One region of the Candidatus Thiodiazotropha sp. AKIB8 genome, then DNA from elsewhere that is predicted to be linked to it. Evidence: predicted binding sites of a transcription regulator. Region 1 holds the regulator's gene; each other region holds the start of a gene.
What was found. The regulator FliA, encoded in region 1, starts transcription of late flagellar genes. The targets are predictions, from matches to a motif close to GCTAAAGTTNNNNNNNNNNCNGCCGATA.

Region 1 (5,860 bases):
GGGATCGGATGCGGTTATTCTCTCGAATAAGGGAGTAGAGGGAGGCATCGAGCTGGTAGCAGCGGTAGATTATGATGAGTCTGCCTTCAGCACTACCCAACCGACCTCCATAGAATCAAACGAACCAGAGATTAAGGGTAAAAAGGCAACTACCCACTCTGTTGCTGCTTCAGCTTATAAAGACGTTGAGGGGGGTGTAAAAAATATCTCCCCTAAGCGCAATGAGAGGCATCAGACCTTTGATACAGGCGAGGGTAGGGATAAACCTAAAGTGGAATGGAGCCAGGATCCAGTGTTGCGCGAGATGCGGCAGGAGATGCAGGCACTGCGCCGGATGATGGAAAATGAGTTATCCGAACTGACTTGGCGCGATATGGGCCATCGTCGTCCTCAAACACAAGAATTGATGCGGCAACTCATGGGACTTGGTTTGGATGCCGCCCATTGCCGTGAATTGGCCTATCGGGCAGAGGATGCTGAGACTCCTGAACTGGCCTGGAGACAGGCTTTGAATCATCTCGGTCGGGAATTTCTGGTTGAGCATGACGATCTGCTTAATGCCGGAGGTATTCTGGCTCTGGTCGGCCCAACCGGCGTTGGAAAGACAACAACCATCGCCAAACTGGCGGCAAAGTTTTGTCTACGCCATGGTAATCGCCATCTGGCACTGATTTCAGCGGACAGCTATCGCATTGGTGCTCAGGAACAGTTACAGAACTATGGTCAAATTCTGGATGTGCCTGTTCGCAGCGTCACTTCCCCTGAGGAGTTGAGTAGTGCTCTGCATGCATTTGCAGAAAAACGCCTGGTATTGATCGACACAGCAGGAATGGGTCAACGGGATCTGAAATTGACAGAGCGTCTAGCGCTCTTGAATCAGGGTAATCATCCGGTGAAGGCCTTACTGACACTCTCAGCGACTACACAGCGTAGCGCTCTGACTCACGCGATTCGTTCATTTGGTGCTATCTCACCTGTGGCTGCAATCCTGACAAAAATGGATGAAGCCGCCTCCCTCGGTGGTGTGTTTTCTGCGTTACTGGAAGCTAGGCTTCCCCTGGCGTTTACCACTGATGGCCAGCGGGTGCCTGAAGATATTCATGTTGCCCGATCCGAAGTACTAATAAGACAGGCTGTTGAAATGACGCAACAGACAGAACATCAACCCGATGAGGAGTATCTGGCTATGGCCTTCGGAGGAATGAGCGAACATGCAAATGTCTGAACATATCGAAGACCAGGCAACCGGACTACGTAGGATGGTTAACCCAGAACCTGTTAGAGTAATTGCTGTTACTGGCGGCAAGGGGGGCGTGGGTAAAACCAATATTTCCGCCAACCTGGGGATTGCCCTCTCCGAAATGGGACGGCGGGTGATGCTGTTGGATGCGGATATGGGTTTGGCTAATCTGGACGTGGTACTTGGATTACATGCTAAACTAAACCTCTCCCATGTGATGCGGGGTGAAGCTTCCCTTGAGGATATCATTGTCACCGGGCCAAAGGGTTTGCGGGTTGTACCGGGCGCCTCTGGTATTCAGCACATGGCGGAGATGTCACCAGCAGAAAATGCAGGATTGATTCATGCATTTAGTGAGCTGGCCAATGATGTGGACATATTGCTGATCGATACTGCAGCAGGTATTTCTGATTTGGTAATCAGCTTTAGCAGGGCGGCTCAGGAGCAGATTGTGGTTGTCTGTGACGAGCCAGCATCAATTACAGATGCCTATGCCATAATTAAACTATTAAATCGAGAGCATGGTATCAGTCGTTTTCGTATACTGGCCAATATGGTCAAAACTGTTCAGGAAGGACGCGATCTGTACAACAAGATGTGTCGGGTTACTGATCAGTATCTGGATGTTATGCTCAGCTACATGGGCAGTATTCCGTATGATGAGCAGCTCAGGAAAGCGGTGAAGAGTCAAAAACCGGTGGTTGAGGCCTTTCCGAGATCGAGAGTAGCGCAGGCGTTCAAGAATTTAGCCAAGAAGGCCGATAACTGGCCTGTACCAACTGGAGTCAGTGGTGATCTGCAGTTTTTTGTCGAACGCCTGATCCAATTTTCAAGCCAATATGGGGAGTAATGACGGTGAACGGTTTAGCGACATACACCGCCGTGCAAAAGCAGCAGAGCTACAATGACTTGGTTAACCAGCATGCAGGGCTGGTCAAAAGGATCGCCTATCATTTGATGAATCGATTGCCACCTAATGTGCAATCGGATGATCTGATCCAGGCAGGTATGCTGGGTTTGCTGGAAGCAAGCAAAAACTATGATCCCACTCAGGGTGCCAGTTTTGAGACCTATGCGGGTATCCGCATCAGGGGGGCCATGCTGGATGAGATCAGGCGTAGTGATTGGACGCCACGTTCTGTGCATCGTAAGGCACGCATGGTGGCCGAGGCGATGCGAGAAATCGAAAACACCGAGGGTCGAGATGCTCGGGATATCGAGGTGGCGCAGGCGCTTGAGATGAGCCTGGAGGATTATCATCAGATCCTGCAGGACTCAACCGGATGCCGGATATTCAGTCTGGATGAATTGACAGCAGTCAGTGATGGCTTTCCGGCTTCCCGTGAAGGCCCGATGGACAGCCCCTTTGAGGGTTTGCAGAAGGATGCCTTCAAGAAGGCGCTGGCTGAGGCTATAGCCAGTTTACCTGAACGGGAGCGATTGGTGATCGCTATGTATTATGACGATGAAATGAATCTTCGGGAGATCGGGCATGTGTTGGGTGTCAGTGAATCTCGGGTCTGCCAGATACACAGTCAGGCAACCTTGCGATTGCGCTCTAGACTGACAGAATGGCTCTCACTAGTGCACGAAGAAGAGTAGTAATTGGTTGGCCTGTAGATGCCGTGATTGGAGATGACCGGTAAAAAATACAGGAGGGAGTAAGCATTGGACAAAAATATGAAGATCCTCATTGTGGATGATTTCTCCACAATGCGGCGAATTATCAAAAACTTGCTGAGAGACTTGGGTTTCAACAATACCCAGGAGGCAGACGATGGCTTGACTGCATTGCCCATGTTGCAGAGCGGGAATTTCGATTTTCTCGTCTCAGACTGGAATATGCCTGGCATGACGGGTATCGATCTACTGAAGGCTGTGCGAGCAGATGAGAAACTGGCTGGCCTGCCAGTTCTTCTAGTGACAGCTGAGTCTAAACGCGAGCAGATTATTGAGGCGGCCCAGGCAGGCGTCAACGGTTATGTTGTAAAGCCCTTTACCGCAACCACCCTGGAAGAGAAGATCGGTAAGATCTTTGAACGCGTGGGTTAACCTTTTTTCTCCGGGAGTTTCTCACTATGGGGCAACAACAGGATAACCAGCTGCGTTTAGATACAGCCAAAGCGTTGGTCAGCAGTTTGGAATCAGGCGATGAAGAGGAGTCTGAAAGGCTGATCGCAGCACTGACCACTCCTACAAATAATGATCAACTGTTTCTTGAAGTCGGTCGTTTGACACGCGAGCTGCATGATGCGATCAACGGGTTTCTACTCGATGCACGCATCAACGATATGACCAGTTTTGAAATACCTGATGCCAAAGAACGGCTCAGTTATGTCATTACAATGACTGAGCAATCTGCGGATCGTACCCTGACAGCGGTTGAAAAGAGTATGCCGTTGGTTGAAGGCATTGAATCCCAATCCGCTGAATTATTGGAGCAGTGGGAGCGATTGCGTTCTCGTATGCTGAATAAGGATGACTTTAAGGATCTGAGTCTTTCTTTGTCTGAATATCTCGCCAAATCTAAAGAAGATGCCGCCAGTCTGCATAAAAACCTCTCTGACGTGCTAATGGCTCAGGACTTTCAGGATCTCACCGGCCAGATTATCCGTAAGGTGATCACACTGGTTCACGATGTTGAAGAGAAATTGGTAATGTTGGTCCGCATTACGGGCGATAAGTTTGACGAAGGGAGCGAGAAGAAGAGTAACGAAGAGTTGGCCGGTCCGGCGATTCCAGGTCTCGATCAAGGGGATCAAGTGACCAGTCAGGATGACGTGGATGATCTGCTCTCCAGCCTTGGATTTTAGTTATTCAGGTTTAGACCGATATATCAGTCAATAAGAATGGCAATATTCGGTAGTGTTACCGGGAGTGTTAGATGAGCATCGATGTCAACGACGAAATCCTTCAGGATTTTTTGGTCGAGGCAGGAGAAATTCTTGAGCTGCTTAGTGAGCAGTTGGTCGACCTTGAGCAGCAACCTGACGATTTTGATCTGCTCAACGCCGTTTTTCGTGGTTTCCATACCATCAAGGGTGGCGCAGGCTTTCTCACCATTGATCCTTTGGTTGAGGTTTGTCACCGCGCAGAAGACGTATTTAATATCCTGCGCCAAGGTCAGCGCAGTGTAGGGCCGGATTTAATGGATTCGGTGCTTGAAGTGCTGGATGTCGTGAATGCGATGTTCAATGATGTGCGCCAGGGGGTCATGCCCGATCATGCCGAACCCAGTCTCATTCAACGCCTGAATACATTTGCTGTGCCCGAAGGTGAGGAAGAGGAGCAGGAAGAGGTTGAGGAGGAAGCTGTCGAGGCGGTTGAAGAGCCGGCGCAGGCTGATTCCGAGGCAGAGACGGAAGATCTGAGTGAAAACGAATTCGAAGAGCTTCTTGATGCCATCCAGGAACCAGCTGAGACTACTGCCGCAAGTGACAATATCTCTGAGGATGAATTTGAATCGCTATTGGATGATCTCCACGGTAAGGGGAAGTTTACCGGTAAACCTAAAGCAGATGAAAAGAGTCAGAAAGCTGATTCGGATGATATTTCAGAAGATGAGTTCGAGAATATCCTTGATCAGATCCATGGCAAGGGCAAATTCGATCCCAATAAAGTAGCAGACAGTGAGCCTGAGAAGAAAAAAGCGGCAGGAAATGCCAGCGATGATATCTCTGAGGATGAGTTTGAGAATATTCTCGACCAGATTCACGGCTCGGGTAAATTCGATCCGAAAAAGGTAAAGCAGGAGGCCCCTGCAGCACCAAAGGCAAAACCTGCAGCGAAAAAGAAAGCTGTGGCGAAAAAGAAAGTTGCAGCGGCTAAAAAAGCACCTGCTCCAAAAGAGGCTCCCAAGCCTGCTGCCAAGTCCGAGCCCAAAGCTGCTGCAGAAAAGAAAGCGAAAGCTTCCGCAAAACCTGCTGCAAAAGGGGCTAAGCCTCCACAGGCAAACAAACCACCGGCAGAGACATCTGTTCGGGTGGATACCCAACGCCTCGACGATATTATGAATATGGTCGGTGAGCTTGTTCTGGTTCGTAATCGCCTGGCGACGTTGAAAGCGACTTTGAATGATGAACAAGTATCGAACGCAGTGGGTAATCTCGATGTGGTGACCTCGGATCTGCAACTGGCAGTGATGAAAACCCGCATGCAGCCGATCAAAAAAGTTTTCGGTCGTTTTCCCCGTGTTGTGCGGGATCTGGCTCGTAGCCTTAAAAAAGAGATCGACCTGGAGATGCAGGGTGAAGATACCGATCTGGATAAGAACCTGGTCGAGGCGTTAGCCGATCCCCTGGTGCATCTGGTGAGAAATTCAGTCGACCATGGTATCGAACAGCCGGAAGAACGTGAGCAAAAAGGAAAGCCCAGACGGGGTACCGTGGTACTGTCCGCTGCACAGGAAGGCGACCATATTCTGCTCTCTATTGCCGATGATGGTAAGGGGATGGATCCTGACGTATTACGTGAGAAGGCTGTTGAAAAGGGCATGATGGATGCTGATGCAGCTGCCAGGTTGGATGATAGGGAGTGTTTTAACCTGATTTTTGCACCCGGTTTTTCCACCAAGACTGAGATTTCCGATGTTTCGGGGCGCGGTGTTGGAATGGATGTAGT
Region 2 (5,860 bases), on a different contig from region 1:
CGCTTTGCGTCCCCTGGCTCAACTCGGGCACCTGATCGCAGATCCTCAATCGATTTACCCGATAGCTTGCCGTAGCCGGGAAAGCTGCGTACATCGTAGTAGACGTCACCATTGTCGGCTGCATAGGCATGCCCTCTCTCAATCAGCTTTTCAATCATCTCCAGGATCTGATCCATATGCTGGGTCGCCTTAGGCTCATCTGAGGGACGTAAAACCCCCAGGGCATCAGCATCCTCATGCATTGCCTGAATAAACTGCTCAGTGAGTTCGGTAAAGGGTATCCCCTTCTCATTTGCACGTTTGATGATCTTGTCATCGACATCGGTGATATTGCGGATGTAGGTGACCTGGTAGCCACTGGCCTGGAGATATCGATAGACCACATCGAACACCACCATCACCCTGGCATGCCCAAGATGGCACAAGTCGTATACCGTCATGCCACACACGTACATGCTGGCCTTTCCGCTTTCCAGGGGTTTAAAGGTTTCCTTTCTATTGGTGAGATCGTTATAGATTGTCAGCATATTTCCGAGCCTGTCCTACTGAGATGAAACCCTGGCATATTAACGAAAAGGGGGTTGCCTTCATAGCCAATCATTTGGACAGGGTAATGAAAGAACTTTTATTAATCCCATAAATAAAGAAGCCCGACCGACACTTACGTGTACGGCCGGGCCGCTTAGCCACCAATCTATTTCACCCGGAGATTGCTAAAATCCAACCGGGTAGTGGTTCTCAGTCACACTTTAAACTGGCTAACCATTTTATCGAGTTTCTGTGAGATCTGCGCAACCTCTTCACTCTCTTTGAGTGTGCGACAGGTTCCCTCTACGGTCTGATGGGAGACTTCACTGATCGCAATGATGTTTTTGTTGATCTCAGTGGCGACGCTAGTCTGCTCAGACGCAGCCGTAGAGATCTGGGCATTCATCTCGCTGATCATCTCCACAGCATTTGCAATCTGCTGCAGGGCCTCTCCGGCTCGGCTTGAGTCAGAGACACTTTGCTCTGCTTCCTGCTTGCTTCCATCCATAACTTTTACCGCCTGATCAGATGAAGAGATCAACTGTTCAATTATCCCCTGTATCTCGTGGGTCGCTTCCTGAGTCCTCTGGGCGAGATTGCGTACCTCATCAGCAACCACAGCAAAGCCTCGTCCCTGTTCACCAGCCCGAGCTGCCTCGATTGCTGCATTCAGGGCCAGCAGATTCGTCTGTTCCGCAATGGCAGTTATCGATTCAGAAACCTGGCCGATATTTTGAGTTCCCTCAGCCAGTCGTTTGACCACATCTGCTGCGTCATCGACACGTTTGGCCAGTCGGATAATTGAATTGGATACCTGGGTAACCACTTCGCCGCCTGCACTGGCATTGTTCTTGGCATCAGCAGCGGCCTGTTCAGCGCCTGCCGCATTGTGAGCCACCCGTTCTGCAGCAACAGTAAGCTCACCAATGGCTACTGTCAGCTGCTCCGTCTCTTTCTCCTGCTCATCGACACCATCTCGGGTAACCTTGGTCACCTGCGCCATTCTCTCTGCTGAACTGGCCAAGCCATCCATAGTATGGGCCAAATCATTGATGGTCGGTTGGAATTGGCCAAGCATACTGTTCACCGCTTCCCCAACTTCCCGAAACTCATCATTTGCTCCCAAGGTAACTCTTGGACGGAGATCAGAATCTGCACCTACCTGGTCCATAGTCTGTTTTAAACCATGCAGTGGTTTAATCACGACCTTGCGCACAATCACACTGATTATGAAGAGCCCTATTATCAAGACAAGAAAATTGATTCCAGCGCCTACTAACAGTTCATGATCAATCGCCTTATCACGCTCTCCCATGGAAAAACTGAGTCGCCCTGCTCCCAGAATAGTCCCTTCCGGCACTTGGTGGCAGGTCAGACAATTAGTACCATTTCGGTCAGAAACCGCTGCGAAAGGCTCGATGATGGTTAAAATCCTTTCACCCTTCACCTCTTCAACCTGGATAATCTGCTCACCATTCAAGGCGCGCCGATCGAGATCATCGAGGGGTTTTTCATGATCGAAGCCGACGCCGAATGTCTTGTTTACAGCCTCAGCACGCAACATTCGAACTTCAATCACACCATCGCGTTTTTGAATTTTATCCCGCAGTAGTTCCCGGTTACCCATGGTACCGGTAAACATCATTGCGTTCAGACTATCCAGGTAACCATGCAGAACATCAAAAATCTGATGTTCCGATAGACTCAAAAGCCTGTCCTTTTGCTGTTGAGCCGAATAAATGGTTACTACTGACATGATTAAGATGAATATCAACGCCATTGGCGTGACTATCTTCCACTGCACAGAAATATGTTTAGCCATTGCTCAACCCAGAATATTTAAACTGTTTAACTACTGGATAATATTTCGGCAAATAGTGCAGACACTTGAATTTTAATCCTAAATATCTTTCCGTTGTAGCTGTTAAAATCCTAAAGAATCTTCAATTTCTCCCGACAAATAGATTGTCACAACTAAATCCAGGCAGTTTAGAGGAACCTCCTGAGAGAGTTTCCCCTTATAACTGGGAAAATTTGACAGAACTGCCTAAGTAAATGATTCTGGAGATATCCGATGCGCAAATTCGCATATGCTTTAATCGTAGCCGCTGCTGTAGCAACACCCTCTGCTTATGCAAGTGAAATGTTGGCAATGCAGTCCGGATGCTCAGGCTGCCATAAAGTGGATGCAAAACTGGTTGGCCCGGCATTCAAGGATGTCGCCGCAAAATACGCTGGCGACGCTGGAGCGGTTGACCGACTGACCAACAAGGTCAAATCCGGGAGCAAACCTGGTGAAGCCCTGGTATGGGGCACTGCAATGATGCCTCCCAGCCCAGCCAGCGAAGATAAGATAAAAGGTGTGATTGAATGGATCATGACATTGAAATAGAAGAAGTGGTTCAGTTTGAATAACGGTTTTTTCTGACGCCACTTCCTGAGCTAGAATATAAAATAAATGACAGAAGTCGAATTAAACCTTGGTTGGCAATTTTCAGGTAGTCCTGCAAACCAATAGTACTTTGCCAAGGCCTACAATAAGCATAATTCTTAAGGAGTTCTCTATGTTCAGACCTAAAACACTGGTTTTGTTATCAACCCTTTCAACTCTATTGCTGGTGGGTTGTAGTGCCGGACCGGCACCGGTCAGTTTTAAATCTGAAATCAAGCCAATAATCGATAAATATTGTACTGAGTGTCATTTGGCTGGTGGTGCCGGCGCAGAAGCGAGTGGCTTTATCACCCAAGACTATGCCAGCATGATGAAAGGAACTAAGTTTGGGCCTGTAGTTGTTGCGGGAGATCCTCTCTCCAGTTCATTTTATCGTCTCGTTTCTGGCAAAGTGGATCCATCAATACGTATGCCCCATGGTAAGGAAGCCCTCTCAGAAGCTGAGATCACAAAAATTGAGCACTGGATAAGTCAGGGCGCGAAAGACAACTGATCCTCGCCCTTTTAGATACTATGTAGATAAGAATACACCAAAGCCCGTAAACCTTGAGTCACTCATGGTTTACGGGCTTTTTGTTTTTTGCGACGCTTGCAGATAGCTTCATAATGTATTGACGATCCCCCCTTTGTTATGATGGTTTTTAATCGTTATCATGCACCCTGAATAATAAACCCCCTGTTGAATCGGCAATGGCTCAGGCCTTTTCCAACACATAACCGCTTTCGAACCGTTAAACATGAGGATGTTATGAAAAAAATCTATAAATCACTGATAGTATCCCTGACTTTTCTTTTTGCAGTGACCACCGATGTGTGGGCTGAACCAGTAAAGGTTTTAATGAAGACCTCGATGGGAGATATCACACTTTCACTGAATCAGGATAAAGCGCCTGGAACAGTGGAAAATTTTAAGCAGTACATCCAGGAGGGCTTCTTTGACGGGACTATCTTCCACCGTGTTATTAAAGATTTCATGATTCAGGGTGGTGGTTTCACCGCCGACATGGAGAAAAAAGAGACCCGGAGCCCAATTAAAAATGAAGCTAAAAACGGCCTGAAAAACAAAAAAGGCACAATCGCCATGGCCCGTACTTCAGCACCCCACTCTGCCACCGCCCAGTTCTTCATCAATCACAAAGACAACAGCTTCCTCGACTATCCCAGCCGTGATGGTTGGGGTTATGCTGTATTTGGCGAAGTCATCCAGGGTATGGATGTGGTCGACAAGATCGCTGAGCAGCCAACAGGGGTAAGCAGTGGCATGCGGGATGTGCCCAATAGTACGGTTACCATCGAAAAAGTCAGCATCATCGAGTGAAATGCTACTGACCAATCAACCATAAGAAACTGACAGGAAAACTGATGATCACATTAACAACTAACCTAGGCCCTATCCAAATCGAACTGGACGAAGAGAAAGCGCCCAAAACCTGCGAAAATTTCAAACAATACGTACAGGACGGATTCTTTGACGGCACAATTTTTCACCGCGTGATCGATAATTTCATGATCCAGGGTGGTGGCTTTCTTCCAGGAATGGTCCAGAAAGAGACCAGAGATCCGATTGAGAATGAAGCTAAAAACGGACTCTCCAATGAAACTGGCACTATCGCCATGGCAAGAACCATGGAGCCTCATTCCGCAACGGCTCAATTCTTTATCAATGTTGCAAACAATAAGTTTCTCGATCATCCAGGTCAGGATGGCTGGGGCTACTGTGTCTTCGGCAAAGTAGTCGCAGGCATGGATCTGGTGACCCAGATGAAAGGCACGGCCACTACTACCCAGGCAGGACATCAGGACGTGCCTGTGGAAGATATCATCATTGAGAAGGCTGAAATCACAGAGTGACCCATCAGCTCTTTATCTCTGATCTGCACCTGTCCGCCGAAGGGGCGGGCAGGCTGCAACTCTTCAACCATTTTCTCGAATCGAGAGCCCCCCAAGCTGACTGCCTCTATATTCTTGGTGACCTGTTTGACGCCTGGCTGGGAGACGACGTTCAACAGCCCATTCTGACTGAGGTCAAACAGGCGCTTAAACGACTCGCAGATGCTGGAACCCAATTGAACGTGATGCACGGTAATCGGGATTTTCTGATCGGTGAAGGATTCTGTGATGAAACCGGCGCGACGCTGATATCAGACCCCTGCCTGGTTAATCTCAACGGCATTCCGACACTATTGATGCATGGGGATCTGCTCTGCACCGATGACCAGGCCTATCAGCAGTTTCGCAAGGAGATCAGAGCGCCAGCCTTCATCAACCACTTCCTATCTCTGCCTATCCCTGAACGAATCGCCATTGCTCAGGATTACAGGGCCAAGAGTGGTGAGGCAAATTCACTCAAATCTGAAGCGATCATGGACGCCAATCAGCAGGCGATAGAGAGCTATCTGCAACAGTATCAGGCTCAATCACTGATTCATGGACACACCCACAGACCGGCTGACCACAGCTTCAAGCTCGGTTCCCACACAGTATCACGCCATGTGCTTGGTGAGTGGCATGCAGATCATGCTGAAATCATCTGTGTAACGGAAAATGGGCTGAGTCGTGAGACGTTTAGCCCCTAGTGGGTTGCTAACTCAAACGATTAGCGTTTCTTTTGAGCTCAGCTGGTGGGGCATGGCCCCACCCTACATGAGGGGTGGTTGGTTGGGTGGGGCCATGCCCCACCAAAACGCGCAAATAATTTATCTCCGGGCTCGGAGTCGGACCCAGAACGAATAGCCTTGCTAGAGAAATAGACTTCTGATTTTTCGAAGTGAGTCGCGATATGGTAGCTCTCGACTCCGCTCCATTCCAATCCTTGCCCCTAGCGGGTTGCTGACCAAAACGTTTAGCGTTTCTTTTTGAGCACAGCTGGTGGGGCATGGC
Region 3 (5,860 bases), on a different contig from region 1:
ATTAGTCAGATAATCACTGGTACTGGTTAATACCGCCATAGTCTGATCCAGAGAAGCAAACTGTTGGATCAACATGGCCTCGTAGGTCTCTAAATGTAACTCCTGACGATCAATCTGAGTCTGAAGTGCAGTTTTCTGATTATTCAGGGTCTCATCTTTGATATCAAGGACACCACCGACATCATTCAACTGATCAGCATAAGCAAAGAAACGGCTGGCATAGCCAGTTGTCTCTTCCGAGAGTATTTGGGTCACTCTATTAAAGTCATCGGCCAAGGCGGTAGATAATTCAGCACTATCAACAGAAAGAGTGCCATATCTGTCCCTGGTGATACCGATCTCAAATAGATAGGCATTTGCACCGTTAAGATCCACTACCTGATTGATGACATCGACAAAGCCCTGACGGACCCTTCGCAGGGTGCTGTCGTTCGCCAGTGCCCCCTCTTCCAGATCGTCAATCTGAGACAGCAGCGTATTGTATGCATCCACAAATCCGCCAATCTTCTCCTCTATCTGGGTGTTATCCCTAGCTATATTAATAGAGGAAGATCCTTCCGCTGCGAGATTGAGCGTTACCCCAGAGATGGCACCCGTGACGTTATTTGAAGCACTCTCGATAGTAAATCCATCAATGGTCAGCAACGCATCATCAGCCGTATCCACTTGCTCTGCCAATCCGTCGCCACCTACCCCGATATGAAATAGTCTTGATAACCCATTGGCATCTGTATTATTCCCATCATCGCCATCCGCTACACTAACTGTGATGGCATTGGCCAGACCCGACTCCTCACTGGTGAGGATCAATCGGCTGCCACCCTCCTCATTAAGAATCGACGCCGTCACACCTGGATTGTCATTTGCACTGTTGATGGCATTACGCAAGTCAGTGAGGGTGTTGTTGGTTCCATCCAGGGTGATATCCATGGTGTTGCCATCAACTGTTATAGACAAGGTACCAGTACCGACAGCGGTGAGAGCATCTGTATAAGCGGATGAAGCAAGTTTGTCACGACTCGCCAACCGACTGACCACAATGTCATAGCTCGACGGGACTGCTGCAGTATCTGTCGATACCGTAACCACAGCCTCATCAGTCGAGGTGGAAGTAAAGGCGGCAAAACCACTGGAACTCGTCAACTCTTCCACAGTGGTGCGGAAGGTATCTATAGCACTTTTGACAAGACCGAAATCACTGATCTTCTCATCGAGATCCCGATCTCTAGATTGAAGCGTAGTCAGGGGCTGACTCTCGACAACCAACAATTGATTGATGATCGAATTCCAGTCAGACCCTGTGCTTATGCCAGAAAAACCTATTGTCATGTCGTTCTTGCCCCTCTATGCAGGAGAGCAATACCTCTAGTTAAACACTGTCATCCAATAACACACCTTGAAGCATCCCTTCCTCTACCTTTTGCACCTGAGATATTACATGCAAGATCTGGTCCGGTGGTATCTGTCGAACCACCTCTCCTGTATCGGAGTCGATGACTCGTAGTACCTGTTGCCCGGTTTCATCGTCAACACTGAATTCCAAATTCCGATTTACGAGTTGGTTTAAATTCTCAACCTTGCTGACTAACTCGGTAGTATCAATCGATTGTGGCTCTTTTACAGATTGTTGAGCCTGCTCTGGATTTGGTGCCGATTTTGTATCACTGACCTTGCTCTCAGTACTGGAAACTTCACGTTTATAGGCGTATTGATTGGCCAAATCTGCGATTACGTTTGGCATATTCATTACCCTAAGCTAGTTATTTCAAGTTTAGCACCCAGGGGCGGATCCCGCCCCTGGAAACTACCTTACTGCAGCAGGCTCAATGCAAGCTGTGGAAGCGAGTTAGCCTGTGCCAAGGCGGCAACACCTGCCTGCTGAATGACCTGAGAGCTGGTGAATTTTGCTGTTTCACGAGCAAAGTCAGCGTCCATGATACGTCCAGCGGCAGCATATTGTGCCTCTTCCATACTGGCGGCAACTCGGCCGGCCTGTTCAAGACGACTCTGCAGACCACCGATATTAGCTAAAGCTGTAGCAACTGTGTTCAGGTCAGCGTCCGCTGTAGCAGTATTAGAGATTGTTGCGGTACGTGCGGCCAATGCGGCAACAGAGATGTCGATGGTCTCAGTGGTATTCGCGCCGACAACGATAGTGCCGCCACCGCCGAAGACTGCTGAGCCGTTAAAAGTTGCACGGCCCAGTGATGCAGTGATCTCAGCGGTCAGAGCATCGAATTCAACAGACATCAAAGCCTGCTGTGCAGCGGTATAGAGACCACTGCCGTTTTGCACGGAGAGTTCACGTTGACGCTGAATCATGTCACTCACACTCTGCAGGGTTGCATCGGCTACGTTCAGGAAGGATGTACCGTCAGCGATGTTACGCTGAGCGACGGTTAAGCCACGTGCCTGAGCATTCTGCAACTGTGCGATAGCGAGGCCGGCGGCATCGTCTTTCGCCATATTGATACGAAGACCGGATGAGAGACGTTGAACGGAAGTTTCAAGAGTGGATTGTGTTCTTCCCAGATTCTTTTGAGCGGCAAGGGAGAATACATTAGTGTTGACTGTGATTGCCATGATCTAATTCCTCTATCTAAACCGATAATGGCGTCTGTGGTTAAGCGCTCTATCATCGGTCGTTTGCATTTGGCGGATATACCATTCAATTTTGGTATTTACCGCCTCCGCTATTTGTAACGGCCTTGAGGGTAAAACCTTTAACCTGAGTTCTCTTTTACGAATTAGGCAGCGCTCAGACACACCAACCCTATCTAGTTGTAATTATTATACTTTTTGATAATAGCCAAAACATTAAGCAAGGAAATAACATCCTATGCTTTAGCTTCCTTGGATATCAGCCGGCAAAATCTGCCGGCTACTGGCAAAATCAGGCCTGTAGAGTGGCACCATGTCCCCCCATATAGGTTGAAAATAGTACAAAGTTACCGCCACTTTCATCCTAAATTAGCCCTAATCACCTACTTTGCTCTACCACTCAGCCATTGTGACGGGACCTAACCCCAGCCCACCAACCTCGACAGTATGCCTCTTGCTATGTCGTTTCGACACGAGTGAGAAGCGCAGGCAAATCCGATCAGCTGGCCTGCTTGTTACTCCATGCATCGCGTGAGTGGCCTCGTTCCCACGATGGAGCATGTGAACCAGCAAAGTGACTTGCACATGAGGGCGAAACTGTATGTAGCCTGATGACAATAAAGAGAGGGGGCAAGCTTTAATGACATGATATTTGAATGGATAGCGTCTGAGATGGCATTTTTAATGGTGCGGCTGGGCCAGCACCCTACGCTCCGTTCTGGCTTTTGGTGGGGCATGGCCCCACCCTACCAATCCTTGTACAGTGTGCCTCTTATTCAACGAGGGAATATAAGTCGCCAGGTTAATGGAATTGTGATCTGTAGGGTGCTGGCCCTGCCGCACCACTCTGCCCGTCCACATTCGAAACAGCTTCATCATCACTACAGGATATGGGGCCAGCGACACAGCAATCCCTCTCCAGACTCTTCGAATCGGAGCAGCAGGCTCGAATATCGACTCAGACAGAACCGGATGAACTGGCCAGCTACCTGTTGTCACTACTGTATGATATTGCTGTTCTGGTCAGGCAGGGTAGATCTAAACAGGAGCTGAATGGGACAGTAGAGGTTGTCATCAAGGGCTTGCCTCTGATACAGCCCCCCCCTAGACCAGTGCAATCTCTTTTAAACAATCGAGAGAATCAGAGGTAGTTGAAGAGCGACAGACCCTGCACTTTGTTAAAGGTCTGTTGAGCCGCCTGCAGTGCCAGAAGGTCTTGTTCGAAACGACTGATTGCTTCAGCCAGATCGATATCCTCTATCTCTGACAGAGAGCTCTTCATGGTGAACATAAAATCTTCATTGACTCTTGATTGATCTTCAATACTGTTCAGACGCGCGCCACCGCGTGCACGAACTGAGACAATCTGCTCCTGGGCGGCAGTCAGGTCTTCAACAAATACCCCATTGGGGGCATCCGCTTCCAGACCGGCGATGATGCCATGCACAGTCTCAAACAAGTTCCGTCGAGTACCGGTACTGGTGGTGACATTCATGAAGACATCGTAACCGTTTTCACGATCCTGAATCTGCCGGGTTGCTGAAATCTGTAAGCTACGACTACCCATATCCCCTGAATAGGCAAACACACCATCCGCTGGATTGCTGAACGGAATCGAATCTGCACTATATCCGGCAAATATATATTCACCATCACTGTCCCTGGTATTTGCCAGGGCCATCATCTCATCATTGAGTTGCCTTAACTCCTGTGCAATCGCCTGCCTGGCCGCCAGGTTGTAGGTGTCACTCTGACCTTGTAATGCCAACTCACGTATTCTGGGTAAAATTTCATCCACGCCGCTCAGGGCCGCTTCCTGCAGATCCAGCCTGGCACGAGCCCGGTCAGAATTGGATTGATACTGCTCCACCTGGGTGATGGCGGTGCGGAGATTAAGTGCCTGAGCAGCAGCTGGCGGATCATCACGCGGGGTCAGGATACGTTTGCCAGATGAGATCTGCAGCTGCGCACGACTTAGTGCAGACTGCCGCTCCAGCATACTGGAGACACCCCGATCAAATAGCATTGATGTTGAAACTCTATCCATCCCTTATCTCCTGACTGCGCTAAGCAGCGTATCAAACAGGGTGCTGGCCACTGAAATAACCTGTGCTGATGCCTGATAGGACTGCTGGAACTGAATCAGCTTGGCCGCCTCTTCATCCAGGTTTACCCCGGAGACCTCGGCCATGGCCTCTTTAGTGCGCTCAAGAAGGCTCTCCTGAGCTGATAGGTTCAATTCCGCATGACGGGTTTTCGAGCCCACATTGGAGACCATCTGCACATAGGATTCATCAATAGTCGATGTGCCGCCTAGCAGCACATTCTGGTTTTGTATATTTTCCAGTCTCAGAGCGTTGCGGTTGTCGCTCATACCATTGGTGTTGTTGCCAATAATAAAAGTGTCACCATCATCAGGCACACCGGCAAGAGTGAAACTGATACCACCCAGAGTCGCGAAGGTTGCGCCTGGCACCTGAGTACCAGCTACCGTCGCTGCATTCAGGTTGTCATAGGTAATGAAATCATCAAACGGATCAACACCAGGAACCGAACCAGGATAGTAGACTTCATATCCACTGGTCGCTGCGCCCTGATCATCATAGACCAGCTGGATGGTGCCACCAGCCAGTGGCAATCCGGCCATCGAACTGTTGGTCGGCTGGGTCATACTGGCTGTGCCTGTATTCAGCGGATTACCATTTGCATCAACAGCTGGTGCAACCCGTACAGGTCCAGCTGCCGCAAGACGCTGTACATCATTAAACAGTAGGTTGAAACTCAAAGCGGCGTTGCGGGTTGGCTGAATAATGAAGGTATCACCAGCAAGCGCGCCAGCTGCATTAATGGTGATATCGACACCATCAACGGTATTGAGTCCCGCCGCCAGAACCTGAGTCGCACCACTGTTCATATTAAGCAGCGTGAAGTCTGCGCCATCGTAACTGATTTCATAGGTATCACCGGTGAGATTACCGATGTCGTTGAAACTGGCGGTAATGGAGCTGCCATTTCCCGGTCTGGGATAGACATCAACCGACCCCAGGTTAAACATCGAGCTTCCAACTATGCCTTGCAGGTCTAGACCCAGTTGATTTTGAGCATTGATCTGATCGGCTATGCCTAATGCCACCAGACCTACACGGTCATGGGTGGGATCGAGTATCTCGTCGCGGAATCTGAGCATTCCACCAATTTCACCGCCACTCATCTGGTCAGTCACAACCTGGCTGCCGAAGGTATAGTTGAATGTAATCTC

Region 2: AC4IFB_RS08820 (methyl-accepting chemotaxis protein) is a predicted target of FliA. The motif match lies at 2,394-2,421, and genes of this name have one in related genera.
Region 3: AC4IFB_RS01445 (flagellin N-terminal helical domain-containing protein) is a predicted target of FliA. The motif match lies at 2,701-2,728, and genes of this name have one in related genera.

The regions. Positions count from the first base shown of each region.
Region 1 covers NZ_JBSYOO010000022.1:1,919-7,778, forward strand. Annotated here, with positions in the region: gene flhF (flagellar biosynthesis GTPase FlhF) at 1-1,225, shown strand, start outside; gene AC4IFB_RS04145 (MinD/ParA family ATP-binding protein) at 1,212-2,090, shown strand; gene AC4IFB_RS04150 (RNA polymerase sigma factor FliA) at 2,096-2,842, shown strand; gene cheY (chemotaxis response regulator CheY) at 2,921-3,292, shown strand; gene AC4IFB_RS04160 (protein phosphatase CheZ) at 3,319-4,053, shown strand; gene AC4IFB_RS04165 (chemotaxis protein CheA) at 4,125-5,860, shown strand, end outside.
Region 2 covers NZ_JBSYOO010000030.1:13,489-19,348, reverse strand. Annotated here, with positions in the region: gene cysS (cysteine--tRNA ligase) at 1-527, opposite strand, end outside; gene AC4IFB_RS08820 (methyl-accepting chemotaxis protein) at 743-2,350, opposite strand; gene AC4IFB_RS08815 (c-type cytochrome) at 2,603-2,920, shown strand; gene AC4IFB_RS08810 (c-type cytochrome domain-containing protein) at 3,093-3,473, shown strand; gene AC4IFB_RS08805 (peptidylprolyl isomerase) at 3,729-4,298, shown strand; gene AC4IFB_RS08800 (peptidylprolyl isomerase) at 4,343-4,831, shown strand; gene AC4IFB_RS08795 (UDP-2,3-diacylglucosamine diphosphatase) at 4,828-5,556, shown strand.
Region 3 covers NZ_JBSYOO010000009.1:26,424-32,283, reverse strand. Annotated here, with positions in the region: gene fliD (flagellar filament capping protein FliD) at 1-1,329, opposite strand, end outside; gene AC4IFB_RS01450 (flagellar protein FlaG) at 1,370-1,741, opposite strand; gene AC4IFB_RS01445 (flagellin N-terminal helical domain-containing protein) at 1,810-2,583, opposite strand; gene AC4IFB_RS01440 (hypothetical protein) at 3,492-3,752, shown strand; gene flgL (flagellar hook-associated protein FlgL) at 3,743-4,648, opposite strand; gene flgK (flagellar hook-associated protein FlgK) at 4,652-5,860, opposite strand, start outside.